Regions from separate parts of the Fusibacter sp. QWL-12 genome, predicted to be linked through region 1. Evidence: riboswitches for the same ligand, from Rfam matches in the RefSeq annotation. Region 1 holds a riboswitch; the other holds the start of a gene.
The links. A riboswitch is a leader RNA that binds a small molecule or an ion and turns the genes downstream of it on or off. The one in region 1 is predicted to bind cyclic di-GMP.

Region 1 (10,364 bases):
CCTCCTAAAATTCTAGTACAGATCTAAGTTCACTGAGGATCAAGTTGGTTTCTGGCACGTAGTGATGCTCACCTTTTGGAAGAGGAACGATCGTGTCATTACTTGCGATACGTTTTGGAGGTGCTTCTAGGTATAGGAATGCGCCTTCATTGACGATGGTGATCAGCTCTGCGCCAGGACCATAGGTTTGCGCCGCTTCGTGTACCACTGCAAATCGACCTGTTTTTTGAACACTTGCTAGAATCGTCTCTTTATCGATCGGCGAAATGGTTCTGAGATCGATGAGCTCGATACTATGGCCTTCTTTTTCAAGGACCTCAATGGCTTTTTGTGTTTCACGCACCATAGCGCCCCATGTGACAACAGTTAAGTCATTGCCTTCTTTAAGCACTTTTGCTTTTCCAATAGGAATCGTATAGTATTCATCAGGCACCTCTTGTTTAAACGCACGATAGATGCGCTTTGGCTCCATAAAGATCACTGGATCAGGATCTGCGATCGCCGCAAGTAGCAAGCCCTTTGCATCGTAAGGTGTCGATGGTACAACCACTTTAAGTCCTGCAGTGTGTGCAAATAAAACTTCTAAGCTCTCTGAGTGATGCTCAAGCGCTCTTACACCGCCACCGTATGGCATTCTGATGACCATCGGCACTGTATAAAGCCCTCTTGAACGGTTACGCATACGTGCTGCATGCGTTACGATTTGGTTGTAGCCAGGGAACATGAAGCCTGAGAACTGAATCTCTACAACGGGTTTTAAGCCATTGATTGCCATCCCGATTCCGGAACCGATAATATTAGATTCGGCTAAGATACTATCGAAGCATCTCTCTGCGCCGTATTTTTCCATTAATCCTTTTGTCGCTCTGAATACACCGCCTTCTACGCCGACGTCTTCGCCAAATACTACGACATTTTTATCTTGACCCATTGCCACATCTAGGGCGTTGGTAACCGCTTCAACTAAATTTAATAACATCTATTTGCCCTCCTTTGCATAAAAAGCTTTTCTTGCTTGATACTGTGCTTCGAGGATAGGTGTCCTTTCAGCATAGACGTAATCAAATGTGTCTTCCAGAGGGGTAAGACCTGATTTTTCAACAGTTTCGAAGGTTTCTTTAACAAACTTGTCCTTTTCAGCGAAAAATGCAGCTTCTTTTTCATCATCCCAAATGCCCTTTTCGATCATATACTTTCTTAATCGATCGATTGGGTCTTTGTCACGCCATTCATCCACTTCTTCATCTTTTCTGTAGACAGTTGGGTCGTCAGAAGTAGTATGTGCGCCCATACGATACGTATAAGCCTCTATGAGAGTTGGACCATCGCCACGTCTAGCGCGATCGACGGCTTCCTTTGTTACGGCATACATTGCAAAGATGTCATTGCCATCTACTTGTACGCCAGGGATGCCATAAGCCAGTGCCTTTTGAGCAATCGTTCCAGCCTTGGTTTGAATTTTTCTTCTAGTCGAGATTGCGAATTGATTGTTTTGAACGATAAACACCGTCGGCAAGCTTTGTACCGCTGCAAAGTTAAGCGCTTCATGGAAGTCACCCTGTGAGGTACCACCATCACCGACATAGCCGAGTGCCACGTCATCTTTTCCTTGATATCTCGCAGCATAAGCAAGTCCGGTTGCGTGTTGGAGCTGTGAGGCGATCGGTACTGAAACTGGAAGCACTCTTACTTCCTCAGGCATTTTCATGCCAAATTCATTACCAAACCAGTATAAAAAGATATTTTCCAGTGGTGCCCCTTTGTAAAGCCAGATGCCCAGCTCTCTAAAGGAAGGTGCTACCCAGTCCGTCTGTCTTGCAGCGGCGATGGAACCCACTTGAGTTGCCTCTTGTCCAAGGTTCGGCGCATAGGTTAGCATACGACCTTGTCTTTGATATTGGAGTGTTCTTTCATCGATAATGCGGCTATAGCGCATGGTCTCATAGAGCTTCACGATTTCTTCGTCGGAAAGCTCCGGCATCGCGTCTGGATTGACGATTTTACCGTCCTTATCCATAATTTGAATCATACTGTCTTTCAATGGGTCAAAAGTATCAAGAAACATAATGCCCTCCTTAAAAAAGTGAATTTATGCCCTCAGGCGTAACCGTACCGCTACTGAAACTGTGCTTTGAACCTGCTTCATCTGTATAAGTAAAAGTAGGCGTTTCACCAAATATCCACTCCCAGGATGCCAATTTTTTACTTAAAGTTTCAACGGCCGGCTGATGTGCTTTTAGGATGTCCTCAACGGAGACCACTTCTACCTGATACGCGTTTTTACTGTAATAGGTATCGATGATCGCGCCGATCACATCATTTACTTTGAGACGCTTTTCGTTATTTTCTCGATCAACCTCCGCGAGGTTGACCACTGGGCTAGGTACCGATCGGATCGTTCTGCCCATCTCAAATCTGTTTTTAAAGTCCTCATCACGCACCTTTAAACTTTTCCAGAGCGTCTCTAAATCGGTGTCGATTAAAAGCGTTCCGTGGTGAAGACGTCTTAGCCCCTTCATAAAGAAGGCGCTCCCAGACACTTTCCGGCTGTCAACCACTAGATCCTTTCTAGGGGAGACCTCAGCCTGAATACCTAACCCAGCCAGTGCTGCTATGATCAGCTCAAAATGCTCTGATTCACTATAAAGTGAATGATGCTCAATAAAAGAATAATTCAGATTGCCGAGGTCGTGATAGACAGTACCACCGCCCGAGATTCTTCTCAGTAAGTGAATACCCTTCTCTTTGGCAAAGCGAACATCTATTTCATGCCAAGGATTCTGATTTCTTCCAAAAACGACGGATGGCTCATTTACCCAAAGAAAAAGAATCTGTTCATAATCGACAAACGTCGTGAATAGAATCTCCTCTATCGCATGGTTCACATATGGGTTTTTTTCTTTAGATATAATCACCATTCGTTTTTTCATAACAGCTCCATCTATTTTGATATTATTAATGTCTTGTTTACGATATACCCTAAATTTCGGGACACTAACATCATTGAGAATTATTCTCAAAAAGTTAACAGTTACAAAAAAAAGAGCTACTTCATTCCTATGGGTAGAGAGGAACCCATTGGATAAAATAGCATAAGGGGTAAAGATTTATCAGAAGACTGTCAGAATACAGTAATCAGCGTTATTATTGTACCGCATTAAATTAAAATATTTCACTTAAATAGTTTCACAACAATTTTTTGACATTTTATAAACTCAGATTTTGCTTGTTCATGGTAGGTGGTTTCATCTGCATTGAAAATATCTGAGTTTTGTCCTACCACCATATAAATCACATAATCGCCATATCTAAATACCTCAGTGGTTTCGATTTTGGCGTAAACTGCTTTATTATCAGAGAACTTTTCTAGTAAATCACCTCTGTAGGTTTCAAGCTCAGACTCAATAACATCCGCTTTTCCTTTGACGGCTTTAAAACTTAAAAAAACGTCTGCATATGTGGACATCATCGCTGACTCGGCGATATAAGATTCCACATAATCCATGGAAATGCCATAGTTCAGTACAAGCTCTTCATATTCTATCGCTCTACTTGGTATATAAAAGTCACCATAGGTGTCTTTTATTGCTTCATGCAAATCAGTTAATTTACTTTGTGAACGCTCCTCTAATTTATAATGAATGCCAATTACTAGGCCACTGCATAATAAAACTGCAATGAGCACATTGACCGACCATTTATTTTTATGTTTGAACATCCCTATCTCCGTATCTTGTCTTAAATCTGTCATCACTTTGAAACCTTACTGTAATAAGACGGAAGATATCCTGAAAAAGTTCCAATATCTAAAAAAATAAAAGGAGCCTTTCAAATTAGAAAGGCTCCTACATTTTAATGCATTCATTTTTTAATTATTTGTTTTTACGTTTGATGATAATACCTGCAGCACTGATTATTGATCCGATACCATAGTAGAGTTCAGGAGGTAATTGTCCTGTTTGTGGTAAAGCACTACCAAGAGGTACTTCTTCAACAATTATTTCTTCAGGTGTTGGCTCCATATTGTCATAGATACTATCAAAGTTAAATGGTTCAGTTGCTGGTCCAAGTGGAGTTGGTTCTGTTGGAATTTCCTCAGTTGCCTCTGTTGTAGGTACTTCAGTAGGAAGTGTAGGAGGTTCCGTTGGTAATGTAGGTGTTTCAGTTGTTGGTTCTGTTGTTGGTTCTGTTGTTGGTTCTGTTGTTGGCTCTGTAGTCGGCTCAGTTGTTGGTTCTGTTGTTGGTTCTGTAGTCGGCTCAGTTGTTGGTTCTGTTGTTGGTTCTGTAGTCGGCTCAGTTGTTGGTTCTGTTGTTGGCTCTGTAGTCGGCTCAGTTGTTGGCTCTGTAGTCGGCTCAGTTGTTGGTTCTGTTGTTGGTTCTGTAGTCGGCTCAGTTGTTGGTTCTGTTGTTGGTTCTGTTGTTGGTTCTGTAGTCGGCTCAGTTGTTGGTTCTGTTGTTGGTTCTGTAGTCGGCTCAGTTGTTGGTTCTGTTGTTGGTTCTGTTGTTGGTTCTGTTGTTGGTTCTGTTGTTGGTTCTGTTGTTGGTTCTGTTGTTGGTTCTGTTGTTGGTTCTGTTGTTGGCTCTGTAGTTGGTTCCGTTTTCATGTAGTAGAAGGTTACATGACTGATGTCTTTGCCACCAGGAGCAACTAGATTTGTATCGCCAAATGATCCACCATCATAATAGTATAAGTTTCCGCCTCTACCAGCTTTAACATATACGTAATAGATTAATTCGCTTGAACTCCAGTCAAGTGATTTTGGTCCATGATTGAATGATGCGTCAATGTGTAAATCTCCACCAACATCGTTGTAATCATGATTAGATTTTGGTGAATCAATTTTGAATGTTTCAAATCCTGGAATCACAGGATCATGTGATCCACTGTTGTACGTCGGCGTTACGCTTGCTGCGAATGCACTTAAGCTCGTTCCAAAGATCAATAAAGCTAAAAGTGCAAACACATATAAATTACTTATCCTTTTTTTCATATAGTTCTCCTCTCTTTAAACGACTGTTTAAAGAAAGGTCGGTTGCACTACTCGCTCCGTATCTCTTAAGTGCCCAGATTACAAGAAATACTTCATTGCTCCCTTTCCGATTAATGGAAGGGTCGGTTGCACCACTCGCTCCATCTATTTAAGGTGCCCAGATTGAAAATAGACTTCATTACTTCCTTCGTGATTTTCCCCACTTGTTTCTATAGGTATTAAATTATCCTTCTACTTGATACTCGATAGATACCCACAATATATTTAAAAAAACAATATTTTTTAATTTTTATTCATTTTTGTAATCGTTTCACACGAAAGCTAGACATATTGCGGTTGCTAGGGTTTAATTGCTATTTTTTTGACAATTGAAATTCATTATCATTGTTATTATTATTTTATGTTAACTTATTGAAAATAATTACAATTCTGAATTTAATCATATTTTATAATAATATCATCACATTTAAATAAAAAAAAGACCCAAACTTTTGTTCAGGTCCTTAATTTTTGTTAATTATTTTATTCTGACGTATTCACGCCTTTGATAATTCTTTTTCTCTTCATACATTGCCGATTCTGCTTTTGAAAAAAGGTCATCTGACATTTCAGAAGGTTCACTTTGAATATAATAGCCCAACGAGATGGACAAACTTCCTGCAGATAATACCGTTTCTATACAGGTTCTCTTTATTTTATCCTCTAATTGTTGCATCTCCTCTTGCTTCGTATTCACGACAATGATGGCAAACTCATCTCCGCCCAGTCTGTAAACTGGTGCATTGCCAGCATGTTTTTTCATCACCTCAGAAATTGCCTTCAAATAGTGATCACCGGTCATGTGGCCATATCGATCGTTTATCTCTTTTAAATAGTTCATATCACCTATCACTAATCCAAGTGGCATAAAAACAGGATTATTAATTAAACTGTTCATCCTTTGACTAAAAGCTCTACGGTTTAAAAGTCCAGTTAACGGATCATTATAACTTAAAAACTCAAGCTCATTGGCCTTTTCTATGATGATGTTTTTCTTTTGTGCATTTGAGATTGCGATGGCCACATAGGATGCAAGCGCTCGAATAACTTCAAAATCAGAATCCGAGTAAGCCTCAACATCATAATTTTGAACGGTTAATACGCCAATACATCTATTTTCACTAACTAGTCTTGTATATATGATCGTCTGTGTCTTCTGGTCTTTATTATTGCCAAGTCCCATATAATAGCTTTGTGGATAATAGAATTCAGATTCAGTATCGAAATGTCTGATAAAAACATCTGTTTGATTTTTAATGCAATACGCCGCTAAAGAAACCGTATCATTAACGTCAACTTCTTTTAATGGTAGCTTTAAACCACCTTCTTCAAAATACTTAAAACTCACCAGATGATCTTCAGGAATATAGAGTGCAATTCCGAATAAGTCAATCTTCATTAAAGTTGAAACCGAATGCCTTAAAATCTCATAAATCTGGTCCAAGTCCATTGAAGAAGTTAACCTCTGGCCAATCTGTCCAATATTTGATAGGTTTTTCAGCGTCTTTTCTAATTCTATGGTTTTGTTTTTAAGCTCGACATTTTTTAATAAGTGAATTTCCTCTTCACTTCTCTTAGCTTCATCCTCAAATTTCTGTTTAAGATAATCTATCGTTTCTTTACTTTGAGCATCACTAACTTGTTCTCTTAAATAAGAGTAAAGCTTCTGATGCTCTAGAGCTTCTTTATACATCGACTTTGCTTCATAGGTCAGCGCTAAATTTTTATGACAGTCCATCTCTACAAAACGAATATTCTGTTCGATTGCACTTTCTAATGCTTGATTGAGATAGATCATCGCCTGATCATAATCGCCCATCATGGCATAAGTCTCACCGATATTACTAATAACAATTAGACCATTTGTACTAAACGATGTTCCAAAAAGACCCTTATACACCTCAAAGGCAAGAAAAAAGTATTCGAGTGCTCGCTCATACTCTGATATACCAAGTAATACAAAAGCATAGTTATTATACAAATCTCCCAGAATTTTATTGTTTTTTAATTTATCACGATACTCTAGTGCTTTATCAAGTAGCTCTATCGCCTTATGTATGTTATCAAGTGAGCTATAAACTGAGGCGATATGCACCAAAGTTTGGATGGTATACGAAAAATCATCTAGATCGAAGGCTAAATTATAGCATTTATTAAGTGCCTTTAAAGCCAAATCAAACTGCTTCTCTTCTCTGTATGAAATCCCTATATTACTGTAGCAATAAAACATAGCTAGTTTGTCATATATAGTGGCATAATAAGACAACGCTTTGTTTAAAAAGCTTATGGCCATGTCACTTTTACCAGTGATTAAGTACCCTCTACCCAATAGAAAGAAACGCAAGGCTTCATTTTCATTAGAAAGTTCTCTATCAAAATCAATTTCCTTTAGTAAAAGATTTATATGATCTTGTGGACTGTGCTCTAATTGGCTGATCTGATCAATAAAATCGCTTTCCTTCATATGAACCATCCTAATAGTTGTTATTTATCAACATTATATCATGCGCTAAGTGTGTTAACAATCCTTAACAACTAGCGGATTCTTGCATTCTCAAAAAGAAAAGCGCACCTTAAAAGGTGCGCTTCCATTTAGTGTTAAATATTGAAAAACTTGATCTGTTATTGTATTTCTACAACGCCAGATACAGTTGTTAAATCATCAATTACAGCAGTATCCATAACGCGTTGGCTTGAATAGTAAACATTACCAGTAACGATTGTGTTAACCATTGTAAAGCCTGTTGCATATGGGCCAACATAGATGTTACCAGTTACTTCAGCAACATTAAGCTTGAAGTTAGGTGCATTTACATATAAATCGCCAACAAAGTTACCTTTTTCAAGTCTAGCATTTGAACTTTTGATAACTAACATTGGTGCAGTTAATGTAAATCTTCTTGTTACTTTTCTTGTTTCATCTTGGCTGTATAAAGCGATTTTTCTTTGTACAACATCTTTGTAAGTGAACTCACCCATTAAATAAAGTGGTTGATCTGTTGTCACATCGTTACCAGCGTAGATGATCCAAGTACCTTCGCTTGAAAGGTTGTTAACAAGTGTTTCTTCATCTCTGAAAAGTGATGGTGAAACGACAGCATCTAACTCAGTTAAGATTTGTTCACCAGTTACAGAGCTATCCGCATCCATAACAAATGTATCTTTAGCCGATTGAGTTGTGAAATAGATATTACCATCAACTGTAGCTTTAACTAATTGGAAGTTATCAACTGAAACGTATACGTCTCCTTTGAAGATACCACCTTGAATTCTTGCGTTCGGGCTTTCAATTGTAAGTGATGGAGCAGTAACCGTGAACTTACGTGTGATGTTACGTTCTTCATCTTGACTATAAAGAGCGATTTTTCTTTGAACAGCGCCCCTATTGTTTAAGAATTCACCAGTTAAAACAAGATCATAATCAAATGTCATATCTTTTAAAGTTGAGATAATCCACGTACCTTCAGCACCTAAGCTGTTTGCAAACACATCATTTTCATAAGTTAATGATGCTGTAGTCACAACGTCAGTACCTTCGATGATTTCAACTAATGCAACTTCTCCAGTTACACTGCTTTTTGCATCCATAGCTGCTGTATCTTTTGCTTCTTGAGTTAAATAGTAAAGATTGCCCTCAATAACAAAATCTTTCATGTTAAAGCCAGTTGCATTAACATAAACATCGCCGTAGAATGTTCCGCTTTGTAATCTCATGTTCGGGCTATTAATTGTCAATTTCGGTGCAGTAAGTGTAAATCTTGCAGTTACATTATGGTCTTCATCTTGTGTATAAAGGCCAATTTTTCTTTGAATTACATCTTCACCAGTTGTAGCGTCTTTTTTACCATTTAAGAAGGTACCCTCTACAACTAATTCATCTTCAGATACCAAATCAGAAAGTGTTGTAACAATCCATTTTCCTTCTGATCCAATACCAGCTTTGAATGCTTCAATATCATTAACCAATGAAGCAGTTGTCACCGCATCAGTTTGACCCGCTGCGTCATAGATTGCTTTATTTGTCGCTTTACCAACATAACCGTCAGCAGTTAATCCAGCATTTGTTTGGAATGCTTTTACTGCTTTAAGTGTCATGTTGCCAAACATACCGTCTGCTTCAATTTCATGACCTAATTTGATAAGGTACTTTTGAAGTAATTCTACATCAACGCCAGTTGTTCCAAAGTATAGAACTCTTGTGATAGTAGGAATTGCAAATCCCTCTTCTGTCACAGTAGGCTCTACTGGAGCTGTCGGTGTAGTCGGTGTAGTCGGTGTTGTTGGTGTTGTCGGTGTTGTTGGTGTTGTCGGTGTTGTTGGTGTTGTTGGTGTTGCTGTCGCTGATGTAGTCGCATCTAAAGCGGCAAAGCTAGCCACAGGGGATGCAACCATGGTTAAAATCATCACTGCAACTAAAAGCAACGCACTAATCTTCTTTTCCATAAATTTACCCCTTTATTATAATTTGTGATGTGCGATATTTCGTTAATCTTATGTCAAACATCGTCAAACCACTTCCTTTTCATTGTACCAAATATCAAAAGTATTTTGTTAATTTTTTTTCAATTTACCTCAATTATTTTGTACAATTTTGTAAACTTTCGACCGATTCAGTGGAAAAACAAAACGCTACCCCAAAAGGCAGCGTTCATAGACTTGATCCATCATTTACAAAGTATTTATACCGATTTAAAAGGAATACTTAGAGTCTCCATAATGCCACGAACCGCTTCTATATCCTCTTTATTAATCGGTACCATATCTTGTTTTTTAGATTCTTTTCTTTTGAGTGCAAGATAGTACTCATTTTTGAAAGGTAAAATTTGATAACTCTCAACTTTCTCAAATTGCGCATACCATACTTTACCTGCATATTTGTTAGTTATTAGAGTATCACCGAGTTCAATATAGGTCCATATAATCGCCATCTCAATACTCATAATGAATATTAATACTTTTAAAATAATATGGTAACTCAACAAAACACCAGCAAACATTATAATCGCTGGAATTGATAATCCTAAAGCATAAAATACATACTTTCTTTTTTTATTATTTTTGACGCGATATAATATGTCCTCTTTATTAAAAACGCGCTTTCTTAAGTCGCTCATAATAATCATTGAGCAAACAATTGTGATCAATCCATAGCTGTAAACACTTGTGTCCATACTGCCTCCCATTCACTTATAAATCTCGCATAAACAGTATAACATATTCATAAAAAAACCAGAAACGCTTATGCGAATCTGGTTCAATCAATGTGATTCAGTTTTAGAGTTTATCTGTAAAAGTTTTGATCCCATAGCCACTGGTATCAAACACATCTAAAAA
Region 2 (7,714 bases), 130 kb from region 1:
TTGCGTCCATCTACTGACACAGCGCTTGGATTTTCAGTCACTGCTGTAAACCCATCTGGTAAATTAACCTCTTCAATTTTATATTGTCCTGCTGGTACAGGATCAAAATTAAAGACTTCATTTTCTTTAATTTTTGCTGTTTGTAGAATTTTATCACTGCTCACATCAATTAAATTAAAAGTAAATTCAATTCCTTCTGGTGGTGTATCTCCTGTAATGATTTTTTTAACTGAAATTGTATATTTCTCTGTATATTCATTATTAAAGGTGACAGTTGGCGAAAGATTATTTAATACAACTGTAACTTCTTGATCATTTGTAGTTACATGGTACTTATCAGGAATACTTACCTCTTTCACGATATAGTTGCCAAATTTTACATCTTTAAAGTAGCCCTCATTTGCACCCGTGATGGTAATTGTATCTATAGGACTTCCAAGTGGCTCTTTGTCTTCATAAAGCTCAAATGTAAACGTTGCACTAGTAGGTGGTGGATCACCTGATAGCGTTTTCAGCACTTTAATCGTGCCCTTGTCAGGTGTCTTTGTAAAGACGAAGAAGTGGCTAATTCCTTGTTGCGTTGGAATGACAAACTCTCCACTGGTTGCACCACCTATATTAAAAAGATAAGCGGTTTGATTTTCTTGACCCTCAATATAATAAGGCGCTTTATCAGGTTTGAAATTCCCCGTTTTTATAAAGAAATAGCTGATCGGTGAAGTAGATGTCCAAGACCAATTTTGTGGTTTAGGTGGTTTAGGGTCTTTATCCACTCCATCTGGCTCATCGACATCAACTTTAGTAAAAACAACAGATCCAAATCCGTAATCATATGATTTACCTTCGACTATAACTTCGTCAAACTTTACACAGTTATAGTCTGATACATCTAGATAAATACTGCCTGAATCTGAATTAAGAATGTCATGATCCTTGTCAGGGTTATTACCTTCTACAACTTCGCCATTTGTAGCAGCAAACACTGTTGGGATCATAGATACGATGATAAGAACCGTCATTGCTATCGCTAGATAGCGTTTAAACCTCGCTTTCATAATTACCCCTTTCTTAAAACATCGTTTTAAGAAAAGCCGGTTGCACTATAAGTTCCATGCATTTAAAGTGCCCACATAAAAAATGCACTTCATCACTTCTTTTCAAGTTCTTTATACCTCTGGTAGATGTATACCCTCACAACGTGACATAAGTAGGACATCTGTGTGACATATGCGTGACATAACATAAATTATGCAAACCGGCTCCAGTTAAGACCACAGTTGTATCTGTCAAGCTGATAGTGCTGGCCCATTTTGGGTATTATACCTTATAACTAAGAAAACCTTAATTGATAAAGAGGTGCAAATGGTTCCAGAGGATTATACGAAGGGTAATATAAAAAAACAAATTTTAACCATGGCGATCCCCGTGAGTATTGGCATGTTTTTCAACACGATGTTTAATGTAGTTGATACGTTTTATGCGGGCAAGCTAAGTACGTCATCACTTGCAGGTATGTCCTTATCCTTTTCAGTCTTTTTTATGCTGATTGCTATAACTGCAGGGATTAGTACTGGTCTTTCTGCACTTCTTTCTATCGCTGCAGGAAAAAAAAATGAAGAGGAAGTACGAGTCCTCTCAGCAAATGGCATCTTTCTAACCTTTATCGTAAGTATCCTTTTTTCTATTTCAGGAATTGTGCTTTCACCCATCTTACTATCTGCTTTAGGTGCAACTGGAGACACACTTGGTAAAGGGGTGCAATATCTGAGAGGGATTTATGCTGGTACTTTGTTCTTTGGACTTAATTCCGCCTTCAACGCCTTACTTTCATCTAGAGGTCTAACAAAGCCATACAGAAATTTCCTCATTATTGGATTTATCATGAATATCATTCTAGATCCACTATTTATCTTTGGTCCATTTGGACTTCCTAAAATGGGGACATTTGGCGTTGCACTTGCTACGGTGATCGTACAATTGACAGGGAACTTTTATCTTGCGCTAAAATGTCGTAAGCTATTGGGTTTAAGGCGAATAGAGTTCAACTTGATTCAGTTTAAAACAATTAAAAGCATTTTATCTCAAGGCATACCAGCTTCACTCAATATGATTACGATTGCACTTGGCATTTATGTTATTAATTACTTCATCTATCTACATGGCGATGATACTGCGATTGCAGGGTATGGCGTTGCCGTTAGGATTGAGCAAATTGCATTATTACCTGCTATAGGTCTAAACACTTCTGCACTCACAATTGCTGGTCAAAATTTTGGTGCTGGTAATCATGAAAGAATTAGACAAACCTATCATGAAAGCCTTAAAATTGGCATCTTGATTATGACAATTGGCATGTTGATCATCTATCCTTTTGCCTCCCAACTCATTCGATTATTCAATAGTGATTCAAACGTTATTTTCGAAGGTGCTAGATACCTTCGGATAGAGTTTCTTGCGTTCAATGCTTATATTATTCTGAACATTGGCTTATCTATTCTTCAGGCAATAAAAAAGCCTCAATTTGCCGTATGGATCGGCTTATTGAGGCAATTGATGCTACCTATCATTTTATTTCCTTTACTGGGAACATTTTTTAAGCTTGGGCTTATTGGTATTTGGTGGGGTGTTGTCGTTACAGCCTGGATTGGTGCGCTGATCTGTATGGGAATTACCCATCACTACACGAAATAACACCTCTTATGTTTTCACTTCTAAGAGCGTTAATATGCCTTTCTCATCCACTGGTTTTGAGAATAAATACCCCTGACCAAAATCACATTTTATCTCTTGTAGGAGCTCTAGCTGTTCAATGCTTTCTATTCCTTCTGCAATTGTTACGATATTTAGCTGATTGCATAGATGAACGATTTGCTTAACAATTATTAAATCTCTTGGTTGATTGACAATTTTATCAACATAGGATTTGTCAATCTTTAGACTATCAAATGGCATATGACTCAGATAATTCAATGATGAGTATCTTGTCCCAAAGTCGTCAAGTGCGATTTTAAAGCCTAATGCTTTTAGGTCATTAACCTGTTTCAAGCTATTGTTAAGGTCATCTATTAAAGAGTGTTCTGTTAGTTCAAACTCGATAGTGTTAGGTAGAATATCAAATTCTGTCTTTGCTTTTCTCACAAACTCTATGAAAATATCAGATAAAAGCGTTTTCGATGAAATATTAATGGTTGTAATGACGTCCTTACCTTTCAAGTTATTTTGAACAAACTCAAAGGTCGTTTTAATTACCCACTGATCCACTTTCAGTATCTGCTCTGTTTCTTCAGCGATAGCGATCCACTCCCCAGCAGATACCTTAATCGTTTTATCTTTCCATCTGATGAGTATCTCTATGGCACGAACAGTTTTGGTATCAAGGTGATAAATCGGCTGAAAATTAAGTTCAAACGCATTCATTTGAATCGCATCATGGATTAATTTTTCAATTTCAACTCTATTTTCAAAATCCTTTTGATAGTTTGGATGATAAACACTTACATTTGAGATGCCTTTATTTTTTGAGTGATGTAAGCTCAGATCTATATTTTTGTAGATCTCTTCAATGGTCTTACAGTCCTCAGGGTATTTCACTATCCCCACACTAACTGTGGGATTATAATCCACCATTTCGTACTGCCAAGGTTGTGTTAGCTCATTTGTAATGATTGCTATAACTTGATTTATTCCATGGATTGAGGTGTCTTCATTTACGATCATAAACTCGTCTCCGCACCATCTAAATAAACCATATTTTGAAAAATGCGTTTTTAATCGTTCTGAAAATGCATGGAGAAACAAATCACCGTATTTGTGACCATAATAGTCATTGATGTTTCTAAAGTTATCAATATCTAAATAATAAACCGTAAAGCCTTGGCCTTTCTCAATCAAGTTCTGCACAAACTGTTCAAAAACCACTCTATTTCCTAGCTTAGTTAGCGAATCAGTGTAGGCATGTTCAAAAGCCTTCCTTTCATTCTCCTTCTCAGCAGTGATATCGATGCCAAATGATACGACTATTGGTTTTCCTGACTTTTGATCTTGAATTAAAGAATCATTCCAAATCATATCAAAAATATGACCCGACTTTGCTTTCACCTTATTTTCAAAATTTGAAACATTGTAATTTTCCTTCAGGCCTGAAATGATATCTGTCACGATGATTTTCTCAGAGTCAGGTAAGATGACCTCAAACCATTTCTTACCAATCAACTCGTCTTCACTATAGCCTAAAAGCTCTATAAATCTATTGTTCACTTCGATAATTTCACCTTTAAGGTTCCACACCAATATCGCGGTATTACTGTTGTTATAGATTTCGTAGACATATTGCTTTTGTGATACCAAATCATCCATAGTTTGATTTAATTCAAAAATCTTATCGTTTAATTCACCACTCATGGCTACGAGCTCTTCTGAGTAAGATACTAAATCATGATTTTTAAGCGTGATTGCTTTGATTAACTTCGAGGTCTTATCATAATATGTTCGAACCAAGAAATACAGTATCAAAGAGGTCAAACCAACAAAAAGCATCCCTTTATAGGTTTGAATTGCAGTGTATGCGTCTGGATTTTTCACTGTAAATGATAGGAAACTATCTGAGAAGATGATCCAAGTAAAGCCAAATATAAGATAGATGATAATGATTTGCCATGGGTAGCCTTCAAATTTTACTGGTGTCTCCTCTAGCAATTTATCATCTTCTACTTTGTATTTATTTTTCATTACTCCTCCTAAACAAAAGATTCACCTAGATTTCCCATTCAACAATCTCATTGTTTAATGCTTTTTCAAGGCGCGAAATACTCTTAAAATATGAGAGATATAATTCTTCATCATTGGTATGTTCATTTGTACTATGATTCTTACCTTTCAAAATAAGGGTTTTAATCTGCATACTTGCATTAATTGTAAAATGCTTGTACTTATAATTATTTACTTGTTCAAGATAATATTGTACATCAAAATTTGAACACGGAATAAAAGCCATAATTTGATTTTCAGAATATCGGCAAGCATAGTCCTTACTCTCTATCAAGCTAAAAAAGTAATTTATAAAATCCAAACAATAATCGTTTGCCCAAATTGCTCCAAATGTATCTTTAATCGGTTGATAGTGATTAAGTTCAATTAGCATTAAATACGCTTGACCATCGGCATTACAATTTTCACTAATATCTCTAATCACATTTTCGTGAAACTGAGTCTTTTCCTTATTATTATCTTCATAATGTAATAACGCATCCATTTCAAGATTGATTTGGTATTTCGTACTTTCTGAAATGTCATTGATATAAATAACAAGATTCAGTTCTTCTTTGATAATGATAGGTACAATGGACATATCCAACCATTTATTCTGCGATAACCCACTTTTAACAAATGTCTTATGGACTTTAATATCCTTTATTGGGCGGTGGTATTGTATTGCATTTTTTATTGAGTTTCTAATTTTACAATTAGAGCATTGGCGTTTTGTTCCACAGGCATCCGCTTCATTTGAGACGATTTGACAGTTAAATAAGTTCCCAAATTGCCTAGACTCGCTTTCAGGAAAGTATTCAAAATAGGCTTCCATCACTTCATTTGCATAGACTACTTCAGTCTCTGCATTTAGTAAAAGCATACCTATGGGTGCATGATCAATGAGATTATATAAGGTTTTAGTATAAGTCATTTGGCTTTTTTCTTCATATTCTGGTTTCATCATTGCCTACCTTTATAAATATCAAGAGGGGACTTCCCCTCTTGAACTGTTAAAGATTCTCTTTTAGTTTAAATTTTAAATACATTGACATTATTATTGAGTTCCTCAGCTAAGGCAGCTTGTACATTTGCAACCTTAGAGACTTCATCAATAGCCTTAGTAACTTCCTCGACGTTCCCTGTAATCTCTAAGCTACTTGCGGTTGCTTGTTCAATAGCACTGGCTACTGATTCTATCGCTGTGTTGATATGATCGATGGCAGTGTTTATTTCTCCCGCACTGAGATTAAAAGAATTCATAGAATGACTGACATACTCAGCATCTTTAAGATATAAATCTCCAGTTTCTACAAGTACATCATAGTCCGCGATTACTTTTGTGTCAATAAATGTAAGCAGCTCATTTGAGTTTGATGAGAGATCATTAAAAGCAACATTAACTTCTTCTACTAGAATATTTATTTGATCTACTGATTTACGAGATGCTTCAGCTAGTTTTCTTACCTCGTCCGCAACTACAGCAAATCCTAAACCATGCTCGCCAGCACGCGCTGCTTCGATAGCTGCATTTAATGCAAGTAAGTTAATTTGCTCCGAAATTTTCTCTATAGATTCTGACATGACTATGATTTCTGAGACGACTTTACCTCGTTCGATAGAAGCGTGGATTTCTTTTTGTCTGTCTTGATAGATATTGATTGCATTATCTCTTGCTTTTTCAGCACCTTCACGCAGCTTTGAAGCTCTATTTGCAATCTCCATTGAATTCATATTACCTTCTTCAGCTTGATTTACTAATGTTTCTGAGAAGTTTCTAATTTGTATACCTGATGAACTTATCTCTTCTATGGCTGCAGATGTTTCTTCCATACCCGCTGCAATTTCCTGTGTTGACGAGTTTACATTTTGCACTTGAGCGTTAATTTCCTCAACTGTTGCACTTAATTCTTGGCTTGTAGAAGTTACTTCCATACTGTTTCTATTTATGGTTGTAAGTAGCGTCTTAAGCTTACCTGTCATTTCATCAAATGCTTTCGCAAGTTGACCCACTTCATCTTTTCTACTCGTGAACGCTTCATTTTGACTTTGCCTAAAGTCACCTTCTCTTAAGTATTCAGCTTGTTTGACTGTTTCTTTAAGACCTCTGACGATATTTCTAGTAATTAATAATCCAATAAAAATGGCTAAAAAAATGCTCGCTGCGGTTAAAATAAATGTAGTCGTTCTACCCATTATCATATAAGCATCACTGTTATCTTTAAGCTCTATTGCAATTTGGTTATTCATATCCTTTAGATCTGCTAAATCATTTTCTGTTTGCTCTCTGAGCTCTGCAGCCGTTTCGTTAAGCTTAATAGCTTGACTGTATTTTTTTTGTGATACCAATGAGATGATTTCCTCACGGTATTGTCTGTAGGCAGTGTTTGAAGATTTAAAGGCTTCTAGTAGCGCAAGCTCGTCCTCATGTGGGTTGCTGGCTTCATATTCTTCAATTAAATCATTGTTCTCTGTAGCAATACGATTTAGTGTCTGAGTGACGTCGCTAATGATACTATCTACATTACCAAGCTGAGATTTATAAAGTAGCTCCCCCATTTCAAAATGAGCTTCTGCTTGGTTAAGCTGAATTTTCCCTAGAATCGCGTTTGGAATTAGCCTCTCTGAATATAGTTCTTCCAAATAACCGTCCACTTTTTGTGTCACCATCATCCCTACGACTCCTACTACAGCAGTAATAATCGCAACTAAAATAAAACCAGAAATAATTTTTGTGCCCGTTTTTAAATTGTTAAACCCCTTCATAAATTTTCCTCCCTCATTTTTTATAACAAAAAAACCGACCTTAAATATGTCATATGACATATTAAGATCGGTTTTACTTTTCAGCCAGATAATTATCTCTCTTTTAGTCCAACCAAGCTATTCGTTCAAATCACTTTGATGCATAATTTTCATTTTATATACAAAAATATCATTTAAGAAATCAACTTCTAATTTATAGAAA

Region 2: it holds a riboswitch for cyclic di-GMP, as region 1 does, so the genes downstream of both, AC4PID_RS09450 (MSCRAMM family protein) here and AC4PID_RS08895 (hypothetical protein) in region 1, are expected to answer to the same signal.

The regions. Positions count from the first base shown of each region.
Region 1 is NZ_CM178745.1:1,798,841-1,809,204, reverse strand. Features, by position in the region: gene AC4PID_RS08915 (alpha-ketoacid dehydrogenase subunit beta) at 5-979, opposite strand; gene pdhA (pyruvate dehydrogenase (acetyl-transferring) E1 component subunit alpha) at 980-2,065, opposite strand; gene AC4PID_RS08905 (lipoate--protein ligase family protein) at 2,076-2,930, opposite strand; gene AC4PID_RS08900 (DUF4358 domain-containing protein) at 3,173-3,718, opposite strand; gene AC4PID_RS08895 (hypothetical protein) at 3,873-4,991, opposite strand; cyclic di-GMP riboswitch class II at 5,019-5,103, opposite strand; gene AC4PID_RS08890 (diguanylate cyclase domain-containing protein) at 5,509-7,494, opposite strand; gene AC4PID_RS08885 (peptidoglycan-binding domain-containing protein) at 7,653-9,473, opposite strand; gene AC4PID_RS08880 (hypothetical protein) at 9,710-10,201, opposite strand; gene AC4PID_RS08875 (sensor domain-containing diguanylate cyclase) at 10,305-10,364, opposite strand, start outside.
Region 2 is NZ_CM178745.1:1,928,127-1,935,840, reverse strand. Features, by position in the region: gene AC4PID_RS09450 (MSCRAMM family protein) at 1-1,055, opposite strand, end outside; cyclic di-GMP riboswitch class II at 1,081-1,164, opposite strand; gene AC4PID_RS09445 (MATE family efflux transporter) at 1,363-2,691, shown strand; gene AC4PID_RS09440 (sensor domain-containing protein) at 2,698-4,728, opposite strand; gene AC4PID_RS09435 (diguanylate cyclase domain-containing protein) at 4,754-5,710, opposite strand; gene AC4PID_RS09430 (methyl-accepting chemotaxis protein) at 5,779-7,512, opposite strand; gene AC4PID_RS09425 (Na-translocating system protein MpsC family protein) at 7,630-7,714, opposite strand, start outside.